Regions from separate parts of the Guptibacillus sedimenti genome, predicted to be linked through region 1. Evidence: predicted binding sites of a transcription regulator. Region 1 holds the regulator's gene; the other holds the start of a gene.

Region 1 (7,658 bases):
TTTCGATAGTTTGTTATAATTGGTCCTAGGAATAAAAGAGATGGAGGTCTAAGTCATTTGAAAAAGTTACAGCTATCTTTTGATAACATGGTGCCAATTAATAAAGCTCTTGCGAATCAAACAAGAGTCCAAATTCTTAAGTTGCTAAGTGACAAACCATATAATGTGAACGATTTAGCAGAAAAGCTTGGATTGCCTTTTTCGACAACAGCTTCACATGTTAGTAAATTAGAAGAAGTTGATCTCATTACCACCGAGCTAGTACCGGGAAGAGGAACTCAAAAAGTGAGTGCGATGAATTATGATCGCATTGTCGTTAATTTATATACTTCTGATGAAAAAAAGGAAGAGCAACAAGTCACCTACGAAATGCCAATAGGAGATTATCTCGACTGCCATGTGGTACCGAATTGTGGAATTGTAGATGAGAAGGGTTTTATTGGAATGCAGGATGATCCTCGTTCCTTTTATGAACCTGACCGAAAGCAGGCACAGCTCCTGTATTTTAAAGATGGGTTTGTCGAGTATCGTTTTCCAAACCGTATTCCTTATGGCTTTAGAGCAAGTGAGTTAGAAATAAGTGCTGAAATTTGTTCAGAAGCACCCAATCACAAACTAGATTGGCCATCTGATATAACGGCATGGGTGAATCATGAAGAAGTTGGAACGTGGACCTCACCAGGTGATTTTGGCGGGGAGAGAGGTCAGTTAACACCTGAATGGTGGCGAACCAACCTAACACAGTATGGGTTGTTAAAGCATTGGAAACTGAATAAGAGTGGTTGTTATGTAGATGGAGAGAAAATATCTGATCGTACGATTGAAGATTTTCAGTTGTCTAACTACCCTTACATTGCCTTTCGTTTAGGGATAAAAGAAGATGCTGTCAATAGCGGTGGAATGAATTTGTTTGGTCCTAAGTTTGGGAATCATGAACAGGGAATTGTGGTTCATATCAAATATGAATCGTGAATAAATGATAATGCTACGGTTGAAGGTGCAAGATAGTTGGAATTTTTTAATCTAACGCATCAAACAATGATCCCTCTTACAAAGTGGACTACTCGATTCAGACATTTTTTCTTAGAAAGTGAAATTCCTAGTTCCTTAAAATAAACATTAAAACCAGTGCCGCTAACTAGTTAAAGAACGATGCATTAGAAAGGCGTGATTTCTTAGACTCTTTTAAGAAAAGGTAATTGGTTATTGGCAGTCGTAGCAATAGGAATGGCTTTCTCTCATTTTTTTATTTTTCCTAACGCGATTTCTAGTCAAGTCTTTATATCATCTTTGTTTGTTATGTTTCTGTTATTTGGAATAGAAAAAATAAGAGAAGAAAAACTAAATAAAAATATAGCCAATACATACATTGTTACAGCGGTCATTCTTTTCATAGTGTTAATGACTGATTTATTATAAATAAAGATAAACTAATGAAAAAGACAGCGCCTCAGAATACACCTTATTTCGCAACTTAGTAAACTATAATTAAATTATGTAAACCGGAAAGGGGGATTATATGCCCGACTGGTCCTATCATGTGATATTTAAACCTTTTCTATCAAAATGTAGTCCCGAATTTTCACGAGAGTTTATTCATCAGTCAATGAATCGTATTGCTTCACTTCCAGGTGGACAGCATCTCATTCACTTTTTAGGAAGAGAAGAGGTTTCCGATCAGCTTATGGTTAAGATCGAGAACACTACTTTTCCAGGCTGTGTGGGGCTATCTAGCAAAATTGATCCTAGACTTTCTGGTTTAAAGGGATTTAGTCATTTAGGGTTTGGCTGTATTGAAATTGGACCGATTACGAAAGAGCCATCTGATGAACACACGAAACCAACAAGGCTTCAGAATGGAAGTATTGCTCTTTCTGAACAGGAAGAAAGAGCAGGTCTTGCAAAGACGCTTCAACGGTTAGATCATTCCAAGTTGGTTCAGCCCGCTATGTTCCAGTTAAGTGGTACAAACGATGAGCTAATTGAGATCGCTAGAGCTTTAAAACCTTATAATGGTGTTTATGAAATTGACTTTAATGAAATCGATTTTACGAATATGGATGTGCTGAGGTCTATTCGAGAATGGAAAAGCATATATGTTCGCGTGCCAAATAATCAAATTGAAAAGGCTGACTTGCATTCTATTTTTCCATACATAACGGGTGTCGTGATTGATGAAGTGCAAGGTTTGGATACGTTGGCAAACCTTGCGATACATAAGGAAGCGATTGGCTATTGTCAAAATGAATATCCTTCATTAAAACTTGTGACCGTGGGTGGAGTGAAAGAGCCAGAGGATGCTGTACAGCTATTAAATCATGGTGCTGATTTGTTGTTCCTATCGGGTGAATATGTCGAAGTTGGGCCAGGCTTGCCTAAGAGAATTTATGAAGCGATCAACGATGAGAGCGCATTTCAAGAAGAACGTAGTGGGTGGAAAGACTACTTCTTGTTTGGATTATTCATCATGATTGGTGGCTTGATTGCTTTAGTGTTAAGTCTGACTTCAATTGTTTTACCTTATGATGAAAGCTTCATGCAGCTAACTCGTGAGGAGCTTTTGCTCTTTAATGAACGACTCTTATGGTTTATGGCACATGACCGAATGACATTAGCTGGAACGATGATTTCTGGTGGCGTTGTTTATATGACGTTGTCTTATTACGGAGTTAAAAACGGTTTGTTGTGGACGAAGCAGGCGATTGATATTGCGGCAATTATCGGTTTTCTAGGTATCTTGCTTTTCATTGGCTATGGCTACTTCGATTGGTTACACTTACTATTTTGGATTGTGCTATTACCATTTTACTTGAGAGGATACGTGAAAACCAAAGGCATAAAGAGGACCCCGAAATCATGCAACCGACGGAATGACCTGGCATGGCGTAAAGGCATTATGGGGCAATTTTGTTTTGTTATGCTTGGTTTTTCATTTGTTCTTGGTGGAGTGATTATTGCTGGAATCGGTGTGACGGGGGTTTTTGTGCCAACGGATTTACAATACATCTGCATGCCAGCGGATCTGATTCAGTCATTCAATGATCGGTTGACCTCTGTCATCGCCCACGACCGTGCTGGGTTTGGAGGAGCGATGATCAGCGTTGGATTGTTAGTGCTAATGTCTGCTCTCTGGGGCTTCCAATCGGGGAATGCCTGGCTATGGTGGATGTTGCTTATAGGAGGTTTGCCTGCGTTTGGAGCAGGAATTTATGTACACATCATGATTGGCTACACGACTTTTATTCACTTGCTACCGGCCTACATCGCTCTTGCGCTATTTTTTGGAGGGTTGTACTTTTCAAAAAGTTATTTGATGGGGAAGTATTCATATTGAAGATTGTTTAACGGGTGCCTATTTTAATTAGAAGCTGAAGTTCACTTTAAGGTGCTTCGGCTTTTTTTAATGAATTATTTTCTTCTTTCATCCTAAAGTCGTAGAGAAATTCATTCATTTTACTAGCGCTATGACGCTGATGAAAGCTTAAAATATAAGTATGTCACAATTAGATTTTCGGAAGTATCGTGCTTATATATAGTAATTGGAGGGAACGACGATGAAGTTTCAAGATTTTAACGCAGTGCAAGTTCGAATAGCTAGGCCGACCGATCAATTTGATAAGATTATTCAGTTTTACGAACATGGATTAGGCTTGCAGCGAGTGGCTGAATTCACTGGACATGCAGGATATACGGGCGTGGTATATGGTTTACCTCACCTATGCTATCAAATAGAGTTCACGTCACATGAAGAAGGTAGCCCTTGCCCTGCTCCTACTGCTGATAACTTGATCATTTTCTATATTCCAAATGGAGAAGAGCTGAAAAGCGTAGCAGAAAGGCTTCACCAAATGGGGCACATGGAAGTAGAACCAGAAAATGTGTATTGGCAAGAGAAAGGGATAACGATTGAAGATCCTGATGGCTGGAGAGTTGTACTAATGAATACAGAAGGGATTTAAACTTAATAGATACGTAACTTTTATACTTGTAGTTGGAATTGGGTGTGGAATAATATGTTAAAATCAACGGTGAGGATAAAAAGGATCTTATTCGCATAGTGAGCTTACCCTCAATTATTATGAGCTTATTATCGAAAACCACCAATTTATTCAGAATTACAAATAACATAACAAAAATAAACAGACCTCACCTTCTAACCCATGAAGGTTGAGGTCTGTTGTAGGTTTTAGGTAGAAATCTTATCCTGGCTGCCTCTGACCAAGTTCTTGATCGATCAGTAAGAGTGCGGACGTGTTATCTCCTGCTAATTTCAGCCTTTCGACAATCGTAAGTGCCTGTGCTTCTTCGTCAATCTGTTCACGTAGGAAATCCTGAACGATGACGGCCGTTTGCGGATCAATTTTTTTGATGTAGTTATAAGCCTGACGGTAAGAATTCGTAACATACTGTTCGTGTTCTAAAACTTGCTGGAAGGTTTCGAGCGGCGTTCCAAAGTCCGTCGATTGTTCTGGGAGAGCACCTAATTCAACAACGCCATCTTTACCAGCTAAGTAATTAATCAGAGTAAGAAGATGCGTTCGTTCTTCATCAGATTGAATTCTTAACCAACTGGCCATTCCAGTATAATTCTTTCGATCCAAGTAAGCAGACATCGCTAAATATAGCGTGGTTGAAATGTGTTCAATTTGAATCAGCGTGTTTAAAAGTTCTTGAACTTCTTTTTGTACCATTACAATCACCTCATCATCTTCTTATCATCACAACTTATGAAGATGTGGATTGTCTCGTTACGATAAAAGAGTGACCTTCAAGTAGTAATCGATAATAAAAAAAAGAAGCGCAATTTGCGCTTCTAGTGGATCGAGCGGAAAACACCAACCACTTTACCAAGAATCGAAACAGAATCAAGAATGATTGGTTCCATCGATGAGTTTTCTGGCTGAAGTCGGAAGTAGTTGCTTTCTTTAAAGAAACGTTTTACCGTTGCTTCGCCATCGTCCGTCATCGCAACAACGATGTCTCCGTTATTTGCAGTTGGTTGCTGCTTCACGATAACCATATCACCGTTATAAATACCAGCTTCAATCATACTATCCCCTTCGATGACAAGAATGAATGTATGCTCTTCATCCTGAGCGAACTGCTCTGGAAGAGGGAAGTACTCTTCAACATTTTCAATCGCTGTGATCGGTTGACCAGCTGTTACTTTACCAATGACAGGAACATTAACCGTGTGCTGACGTGGGATGTCGATCGCTTCATCAAGGCCCAACACTTCAATGGCTCTTGGTTTGGTTGGGTCTCTTCTGATATAACCTTTTTTCTCGAGTCTTGCCAGGTGGCCATGGACAGTTGAGCTTGAAGCAAGTCCAACGGCTTCGCCGATTTCTCTAACAGACGGTGGATAACCTTTTTGTTTTACTTCGACTTTAATAAAGTCCAGAATGTCCTGCTGACGCTTTGATAGTTTCATATTTCTGGCACCTCGTTCCAATCTATCTATTTGTTACTAGTATACCAGAATTTTTGTTCGCATACAAACATAAGTTCGAAGTTACTAGTTGACACGAACAGGGGTTCTGATTATACTAAAAACAGAACAAATATTCGTATATGGGGTGATTGGGATGAGAAAGCAAGCTGGGGGCTTGTCTGGAATTGATTTTCTTGTCATTATATCTTTTGTAGCTGTGTTAATTATTGTGTTCGTATCTTTGCGAACAGCTGCAGCTGAGGAGTATGATCGGTATACAACGATTCAACTGGAGCACGGTGATACGGTATTAAAAATTGCTGATGAATATCGTTCCGCACATGAATTGTCTGATCAGAAATTTGTTAGCTGGGTTGAAGACGCTAATCGCATAGATGCTAATCGAATTACAGCAGGAGATACTCTCATCATCCCTGTTGAAGCGAACGCTACCGCACTTGGGGGTACAGATTAAAGAATGAACGCCGTTATTTATTGCCGAGTAAGCACAAAAAAAGAAGCGCAGGAGTCGTCTCTTGCAAGGCAAAAAGAAGAATTGCAACGATTTGCATCACAGTCAGGTTTTACCGTTCACCGAATGATTGAAGAAAAACACAGCGGGTATGACATTGATCGAGATGGCATACTCGAAGTACTGGATTTGTTAAAAGAAGGGCAAGTCGAAGCATTGCTCATTCAAGACGAAACAAGACTTGGACGAGGGAACGCTAAAATTGCTCTTCTTCATGCCGTTCACAAATACGGCGGAACCATTTATACGGTAAATCAAAATGGAGAACTTCAATTATCGGAAGCTGATTCAATGGTGCTTGAAATTGTAAGTATTGTCGAAGAATTTCAGCGAAAGCTTCACAACTTGAAAATCAAACGCGGTATGGATAAGGCGGTTAAAGAAGGCTATCGACCGCAGCGAAATTTAAGTCATCAAAATCACGGTGGAAGAGACCGTGTTGAAGTTCCGATCGAGGAAATTGTTAATCTTCGTAATCGCGGCTTAACGTTCCATGAGATTGCAGCAACGCTTAAAGGTTTTGGTCACCATGCATCAAAAGCCACGGTACATAGACGCTATAAGGAATATGTTGACGAACAGAGTGAGAAGCACTAAACTTGTCTATGGTAAAAAGATGCGTTAGCATAGAACGTACAAGTTGCAGTAAAGGAGCTTTTTTACATGCTTTCTCAAGATAAAATTCAACGAATTAACGAGCTATCTCGTAAATCAAAAGAGTCATCTTTAACAGATGCTGAGAAAAAAGAACAAAAAGATCTTCGTCAGGAATACCTGGCAAGCCTTCGTTCTTCTTTTAGTAACCAGCTTCACTCCATCAAAGTTGTGGATGAAGAAGGCACAGACGTAACGCCTCAAAAATTAAAAGAAAGCAAGAAAAATCGCGGCTTTCTTCAGTAAAAAATAGCCTAATTTTGCTAAATGCAAAATTAGGCTATTTTTATGGTTGCAATTTTTCAAATATTCGTTATACTGTACTATAACAAGATGTACTAATACAAAAACGGAGAGGGCGGATAAGATGTTTGTTGTAACTGATTCTGCAGCTGAGTTTTACAAAAATGAAATGGAACTTGGTCATGGTGATTGTCTAAGATTGTTTGTACGTTATGCAGGAAGTGGGGACAGCGGTGGTTTTTCCCTTGGAGTCATGTCTGACCGGCCTTCATATGATGATTATAAGCAAGAAATTGGAGGAGTTACTTACTTTGTTCGACCGGATGATCAGTGGTTTGTTGATCGAATGAAACTAGATTATGATGAAAGCAACGGTGGCGTTCTTTGTGACCTGCCGAGTATGGCATAGCAGTCAAGGACCTGTACTATAACATATATGTTATAGTACAGGTCCTTTTTAAATTCGACAAAACTAGTGATGTGATGCTCCAAGTATAGACAATCCTTTTAGAGAAGGTGCAGTATACTATTTTTTATATGATTTGTTCTCTGATAAGGGGGAAGTGGTATGAGGCATTATGAAATGTATTTTGTTAAACAACACATCGCCGCTCAATATGCTGGCAAAGAACATCTTTTGTATCACCTTTTCCTTGAAAGAAAGCGAGCGATCCAGGTGGATGAGAAAGACCTTCTCGATAAGCAGGTTTCCTTTATTACTGAGCCCATTGCAGAAGAGGAGCTAAACACTTATCTTGTCAGCGAACTAGGGGCGTTCCGGACGTACGAATACAA
Region 2 (7,658 bases), on a different contig from region 1:
GATAAACGTAATGGAATGAACGGGCCAGGATACATGCGTACCGATGATAATTATTCAGGTTATGACAATGAACTGTCTACTCGCCTTGCGAAGAGAATCAACAAGCTTAAAAATGTAGATGATTCTCGTGTCATTGTATACGGTGATCAGATCATGATTGGCGTTGATACAAACGACAAAAATGATGCAGATGTAAAGGATACCGTTCGTAGTGAAGTAGCAAAAGTAACGAAGCAGAAAAATGTTTCGATCTCAACAGACGAAGATGTTTTTGGTCGCATGGGCGACGTGAATAACCGTCTTGCAGATGGAAATGGCTTTGAAGAGGTTCAGGCTGATGTGAATGGGATTTTAGATGACATCGGCAATGCTGCAAAGCGTCCTTTTGAGAACAACAAGTAATTAAAATAGCGAGTGGGCAGAAGCCTGCTCGCCTACATATGCAGAACACTTTTCGGTCGAGTAACTCCTATGTTACGGTTAAACAAATCACTCTATTTGAAGGGAGTAGTTCGTACCGATGGCTGGACATTCCAAATGGAAAAATATTCAGCGTAGAAAAAACGCACAGGATGCGAAACGTGGGAAAGTATTTATGAAGCTAGCGAAGGAAATTTTTGTTGCTGCTAAGCAAGGGGGAAGCGATCCGGAAACAAATCCTTCTTTAAGACTTGCGATTGATAAGGCGAAATCATCAAATATGCCGAACGATAACATTGATCGTGCGATAAAGAAAGCCACTGGTGATTTGAATGGCGTACAGTACGAAAATGTTATATATGAAGGCTATGGCTCAGGTGGCGCAGCGCTCATGGTTCAATTGCTCACAGATAATAAAAATCGTGCTGCGGCCGATGTACGACATGCTTTTAGTAAAAATAATGGAAACATGGGCGAAAATGGTTGTGTATCCTTTTTATTTAATCGCAAAGGTTTACTGATCATTGACCGCTCTGAAAGCGAAATTGATGGAGAGGAATTATTGCTTCAGGTGATTGAAGCTGGTGCAGAAGAAATGGAAACAACGGAGGAAGCATATGAGATTTATACGGATCCACAAGAGTTTCAGGTGGTTAAGCATCAGCTAGAAGCAGACGGCTTAACATTCTCATCTGCTGAAGTCACAATGATTCCAGAAACGTATGCCCCTCTAGAGGACGAAGATGGTATTAACATGGTGAAGCTAATTGAACAGCTTGAAGATAATGATGATGTGCAAGAAGTATATCATAATGCGGAAATAAATGATGAGGTGTATGAGCAACTTTAAGCTACAGAGTTTCTGTAGCTTTTTTTGAATAGAGAGAGAAAAGTTGGAAACGCTAACGGCATGAACTTATTGAATATGGAAGAAAGGTGTTGGAGATATATGAAAAACCTTTGTCCACTCATTCTGTTAGGTTTCCTTCTAGTTTTTGGTGGAACATCTGCCGAAGCTTTTGAGCCTAATAACGGTTTAGCAACGGTAACGACAGAGTCTCTACAAGAAGAAGGGCCGTTAGTCATTGAAGTAGAACTACGAACGAATTATGCTGATGGTGTGACAACAAAACAATCCGTATATGAAACGATTTGGGCAATGGAGGATTTTTGGAGTCAATATGCAGACTGGCAACTTGTGGATCAGGAAGAAGGAAAAATGGTTTTTGAACGGAATTTTGAAGACATTTCACCTGCAAGTAAACAAAATGGTCATTTTGGTTTAACGGAGGATGGTGTTCTTACCATTTTTGATGGTGACCCTGCCGATGAGAAAGTGATTCAAACGTTCTTCCAAATTGATGTAGGTAAGCTTGAAAGTCAAAGGCGAGAACAACTTATGGATGGTATACCTGTAGAGTCATGGTATCAGTTTGAAGATGTGATTCAATCTTTTTCGAAAATCAAAAGCGAACCTGTCCAATAGGACGGGTTTTTTGTTCTTAATAAACAGTTTATTACCTTTCGTGTCTAGCTGCGACTCGCAGAAACTGCGATATTTCACTCTTTCACAAAAACACAAAAAACGTGTTCTCGTTCAAGAGCTCCAATATCTCCGTTTCTAAACGCTCGTCTCCGCTTTTCGTGTCTAGCTACACGGGCCAAATCCTCCGGCTGTTTCGCCCTTTCGATTGAGACAAAAAGCGTCTCATTCGAAAGGGCTCCAACATCCTGCGGATTTAAACGGGCCCGCTCCGCTTTTCGTGTCTAGCTGCGACTCGCAGAAACTGCGATATTTCACTCTTTCACAAAAACACAAAAAACGTGTTCTCGTTCAAGAGCTCCAATATCTCCGTTTCTAAACGCTCGTCTCCGCTTTTCGTGTCTAGCTACGCGGGCCAAATCCTCCGGCTGTTTCGCCCTTTCGATTGAGACAAAAAGCGTCTCAGTCTCATGGGCTCCAACATCCTGCGGATTTTAACAGGCACGCTCCGCCTTTCGTGTTTTTATGGTAGAATGGAGAGATAGAAATACACGTTCGTATGTACAGGGGAGAGAGTAGCTTTGATTGAATATATTAAAGGCACGGTTGAATATATTGATACAGAATACATTGTGGTGGAGTCCAATTCGATTGGCTATAAAATCTACTGTGGCAATCCGTTTGAGTTTCAGAAATATCGAAATCAATCGATTCAAATTTTTACGCACCATTATGTGAGAGAAGATCTTATTGCTCTTTATGGTTTCCCAACCCGAGAAGAGCGTCTTTTGTTTGAGAAACTGTTAAATGTATCAGGGATTGGTCCTAAAGGAGCGGTTGCTATTTTAGCGACTGGCGAACCGGACAAAGTAGTTAGTGCCATCGAGATGGAAGATGAAAAATTCTTGACGAAGTTTCCTGGAGTAGGAAAGAAAACAGCTCGTCAAATTATCCTTGATTTAAAAGGAAAGCTGAAAGGTTTTGGAGCTCCAATCGAAGGGTTATTTGCAGTTGAAGATGTGCAAGGAGAAGGAGCTCATGAACTTGATGAAGCGCTTGAAGCATTGAAAGCACTTGGCTATGCAGACCGAGAAATTAAGAAGGTTAAACCAAAACTGTTAGAAGAAACGCTAACAACCGATCAGTATATTAAGAAAGCTCTTCAGCTTATGCTGAAGCAATAAGGAGGGAGTAACGTGGAAGATCGCATTCTATCTGGAGAACAAGTCGGTGACGACTCATCCGTAGAATATAGCCTCCGTCCTCAGCGATTAGCTCAGTATATTGGACAAGAAAAAGTCAAGCGAAATCTTGAAGTCTTTATTGAAGCGGCAAAAATGCGTGAAGAGCCTCTGGATCATGTTTTGTTATATGGTCCTCCAGGCCTCGGTAAAACGACCCTTTCCGCTATCATTGCTAATGAGATGGAAGTAAATTTGCGTACAACTTCAGGTCCTGCCATCGAACGACCAGGTGATTTAGCAGCTATTTTAACGGCCCTTGAACCTGGAGATGTTTTATTTATTGATGAAATTCATCGTCTTCCAAGAAGCGTAGAAGAAGTGCTTTATCCCGCAATGGAAGATTATTGCCTGGATATTGTGATTGGAAAGGGTGAAACGGCCAGGTCCGTTCGACTGGATCTACCACCATTTACACTTGTCGGTGCGACGACAAGAGCAGGGTTATTAACGGCCCCTTTACGGGACAGGTTTGGTGTCTTAAGCAGGCTTGAATATTATCTAGAAGATGAATTACAAACGATTATCATGAGAACAGCTGATATTTTTAATGTAGAAATGGATCAGAATGCCGCTGTTGAACTAGCGCGTCGCTCTCGCGGAACACCGCGAATAGCTAATCGTTTGTTAAAGCGAGTAAGAGATTTCGCTCAAGTAAAAGGCGATGGAGTCATCTCGTCATCGCTTGCTGCACAAGCGCTAGAGATGATGCAGGTGGATCCGCTCGGACTCGATCATATTGACCACAAGCTTCTGTTAGCGATTATTGAAAAGTTTCGTGGTGGACCTGTTGGCGTTGATACGATTGCAGCCACCATTGGAGAAGAAAGTCATACGATTGAAGATGTGTATGAGCCTTACCTTCTTCAAATTGGATTTCTACAGCGCACGCCGCGTGGACGAATGGTGACGCATCATGTATACGAACACTTTGGTATGGAGGTTCCGAAGTAAAGATGGGCATTTCAAAGCTATTTATCGTTTTAGGTATCGCTTTTTTAGCTATTGGGGTCTTGTGGTCCTTTGTCGGTAAGTTACCTGGTGATGTGGTAATTAAAAGAGGAAACACAACATTCTTTTTTCCTATCGTTACTTCTATCATCGTTAGTATTGTCCTGTCACTACTCTTTTTTATTATAGGTAAGTTCAGATAAGGGGGAGCTTTCCAACCGTCAGTTACAAGCTGGGGGAAGGAGACCTGCCCCTTAAGGGTGCGCGGATCGGTAGTGCTGTGGTAAAATCAATAAAGTTGAACACTTTTTAGAAATAGTGGTGAAAAAAATGAACGTAAATGATTTTGATTTTGAGCTTCCAGAAAGATTAATCGCGCAAACCCCGTTAAAAGAGCGGACAAAATCGCGATTGATGGTTTTAGACCCATTAGAGCAAAAGCTTCAGCATAGAGAGTTCTCCAATTTGGAGGAATACATCAATCCTGGCGATTGTCTTGTCTTGAATGATACGCGGGTGATGCCGGCAAGACTATACGGTTCAAAAGAGGAAACTGGTGCCAAGATTGAAGTTCTCCTGCTTAAGCAAATGGAAGAGGATAAATGGGAAACGCTTGTTAAACCTGCCAAGCGAGTGAAGCCAGGCACGGTAATTTCATTTGGCGATGGCCGTTTGACAGCCGTATGCAAAGAGTCTTTAGAACACGGTGGCCGTGTACTGGAGTTTCAATACGAAGGGGTTTTTTATGAAATCCTCGATCAGCTTGGTGAAATGCCACTACCTCCATATATTACAGAAACGCTTGATGATCAAGATCGTTATCAAACCGTTTTTGCCAAGCATAGAGGGTCTGCTGCAGCGCCAACTGCAGGACTGCATTTTACAGAAGAAATGCTTCAACGTCTTGAAGACAAAGGCGTTTATATAGCCTTTATCACGCTACATGTTGGGCTAGGTACATTCCGACCAGTTTCTGTCGATAATATTCTTGAACATGAAATGCATGGGGAATTTTATCAGCTGACGAAAGGGACGGCGGACCTTTTGAATCGAGTTCGTGAAGATGGAGGTCGAATTGTTTCAGTTGGCACAACCTCGACAAGAACGCTTGAGACGGTGGCTTCAGCCCATGACGGCCGTTTTGAAGAATCATCAGGTTGGACTGATATCTTTATTTACCCTGGTTATACGTTTAAAGCAATCGATGGACTGATTACTAACTTTCACCTGCCTCAGTCAACATTGATCATGCTCGTAAGCGCCCTTGCGGGAAGAGATTTTGTGCTTTCTGCTTATCGTACTGCTGTTGAAGAGGAATACCGATTCTTCAGTTTTGGTGATGCAATGTTGATTTTGGAAGGGAGTACGAAAGAATGACGGAACCAATCCGCTATGAATTAATTAAAACATGTAAACAAAGTGGCGCGCGCCTTGGGAAGCTTCACACCCCCCATGGAACGTTTGAAACCCCAATGTTTATGCCAGTTGGAACACTTGCAACTGTTAAAACAATGAGTCCTGAAGAATTGAAAGAAATGGGTGCAGGGGTTATTTTGAGTAACACCTATCATCTTTGGCTTCGACCAGGACACGATATTGTAAAAGAAGCGGGTGGTCTTCATAAATTTATGAACTGGGATCAGCCAATCCTAACTGATTCTGGTGGCTTTCAAGTATTTAGCTTAAGTGACCTCAGACAAATCGAGGAAAAAGGTGTTCACTTCCGAAATCATATGAGTGGTGAGAAGCTTTTTCTTTCTCCTGAAGGCGCAATGGAAATTCAAAATGCACTAGGTTCTGATATTATGATGGCATTTGATGAATGCCCTCCATATCCAGCAGAATTTGATTATATGAAGAGTTCTGTAGAGCGGACTAGTCGGTGGGCAGAACGTTGTTTAACGGCTCATGAACGGAAAGATATCCAGGGGTTGTTCGGTATTGTACAGGGTGGCGAGTACGAAGATTTAAGGAAACAAAGTGCTGAGGATCTTGTTTCACTCGATTTTCCAGGTTATGCAATCGGAGGTCTTTCTGTTGGAGAACCAAAAGATGTGATGAATCGCGTGTTAGATTTTACAACACCTCATCTTCCAACTCACAAACCGCGTTATTTAATGGGAGTGGGTTCACCTGACTCTCTGATTGATGGTGCAATTAGAGGAGTGGACATGTTCGATTGTGTTCTTCCAACGCGGATTGCTCGTAACGGGACGCTTATGACAAGTAACGGTCGTCTTGTTGTTCGAAACGCGAAATATGCACGAGATTTCCGTCCCCTTGATGAAAATTGTGATTGTCACGTTTGCCGGAATTATTCAAGAGCTTACATTCGTCATCTTGTAAAATCAAATGAAACTTATGGCTTTCGCTTAACGACTTACCATAACCTTTATTTTCTGTTAAACTTGATGAAGCAAGTTAGACAGGCGATTATGGATGACCGTCTTCTAGACTTTAAGGCTGAGTTTTTTGAACAGTATGGGTTTAATAAACCAAATGCGAAAAACTTTTAATCCATAGATTGTGTAACTGCTGGAAAGGGGTGAAATGAGTATGAGTTCTACGTTAATGAATTTAGTCCCACTTCTATTAATGTTCGCGATTTTCTATTTCCTTTTGATTCGCCCGCAACAGAAGCGTCAAAAGAAAACGAAAGAAATGCAAGCAAGCCTAGAAAAAGGGAATAAAGTTGTAACCATCGGTGGAATGCATGGTATTATTGATGCAATGGACGAAGGTACAATTACAATCCGCACAACTGACGGTACAAAAATGGTGTTTGACCGAGCGGCAATCCGTGAATCAATCACTGAAAATAGCAAGTAATTGAGAAGAGCGTCCTCTATGGAGGGCGCTCTTTTTTCTAGGCTTCTCGATGCTTGCCACCTTTAACATTCACCCCAATAATTCCTCCAAGAATGCAAATGAGGCCGTAACCAGCATGATAAAGTAGCTGCTCGAGGTTCATGTTTACGCGATATCCCAAGTATTGAATGAGGAAAAGAAGCATGATATACATACAAGCTGTTCCTCCGCCAAGTAGCCAACCGCGTTCCCCCCCTTTGCCTCCAGAAATAAAACCTCCAATAAAAAAGGCAATCACAGTCGCTACAATAATGAGTGGACTAATTCCTTTTTCAGATACCGAAGAGAAGCGAAGAATTAATGAAAAAAGGACGCTAGTCGCAAGCACAATAACAATAATCGCAAGTAAGCCAGACCCCATACTTGAGAATGCGTGTTTGGATCTCATTTTCCTCCCCCTTAAACGAGATAGTTTGTACATTCTATTCGACTACGGAGGAATTAGAAGTCTATTCATGAATTCGGACAGCCCGTCATACGATGTTAGAAACGGGACAGGGAAGGGGCAGTATGGATTGGACATAATCATTGCGCTCACCATATTTGTTCTTGCTTATATAGGCATCATTACAGAAAAAATCAATCGTGCTATCGTCGCATGTGGCGGCGGACTGCTTATGTTGCTGGCGGGGATTACAACCACTGATTCAGCTTTTATGAACCACGTTGATTGGAATACGATCGCCCTCTTGTTT

The links. Region 1 encodes LexA, which represses DNA repair genes until DNA is damaged. Its sites were predicted from a motif close to CGAACATATGTTCG; they were not measured.
Region 2: the regulator LexA is predicted to act here: its motif matches at 2,448-2,461, upstream of ruvA (Holliday junction branch migration protein RuvA).

The regions. Positions count from the first base shown of each region.
Region 1 is NZ_JAQQWV010000002.1:1,123,210-1,130,867, forward strand. Features, by position in the region: gene PQ578_RS14135 (ArsR/SmtB family transcription factor) at 58-972, shown strand; gene PQ578_RS14140 (dihydroorotate dehydrogenase) at 1,520-3,334, shown strand; gene PQ578_RS14145 (VOC family protein) at 3,555-3,959, shown strand; gene PQ578_RS14150 (ferritin) at 4,200-4,691, opposite strand; gene lexA (transcriptional repressor LexA) at 4,814-5,434, opposite strand; gene yneA (cell division suppressor protein YneA) at 5,589-5,909, shown strand; gene PQ578_RS14165 (YneB family resolvase-like protein) at 5,913-6,563, shown strand; gene PQ578_RS14170 (DUF896 domain-containing protein) at 6,630-6,866, shown strand; gene PQ578_RS14175 (HesB/YadR/YfhF family protein) at 6,988-7,272, shown strand; gene sirA (sporulation inhibitor of replication protein SirA) at 7,432-7,658, shown strand, end outside.
Region 2 is NZ_JAQQWV010000001.1:1,288,839-1,296,496, forward strand. Features, by position in the region: gene PQ578_RS06240 (YhcN/YlaJ family sporulation lipoprotein) at 1-402, shown strand, start outside; gene PQ578_RS06245 (YebC/PmpR family DNA-binding transcriptional regulator) at 521-1,270, shown strand; gene PQ578_RS06250 (BofC C-terminal domain-containing protein) at 1,370-1,906, shown strand; gene ruvA (Holliday junction branch migration protein RuvA) at 2,485-3,087, shown strand; gene ruvB (Holliday junction branch migration DNA helicase RuvB) at 3,100-4,098, shown strand; gene PQ578_RS06265 (DUF2905 domain-containing protein) at 4,101-4,298, shown strand; gene queA (tRNA preQ1(34) S-adenosylmethionine ribosyltransferase-isomerase QueA) at 4,426-5,472, shown strand; gene tgt (tRNA guanosine(34) transglycosylase Tgt) at 5,469-6,611, shown strand; gene yajC (preprotein translocase subunit YajC) at 6,652-6,924, shown strand; gene PQ578_RS06285 (TIGR04086 family membrane protein) at 6,962-7,351, opposite strand; gene PQ578_RS06290 (ArsB/NhaD family transporter) at 7,479-7,658, shown strand, end outside.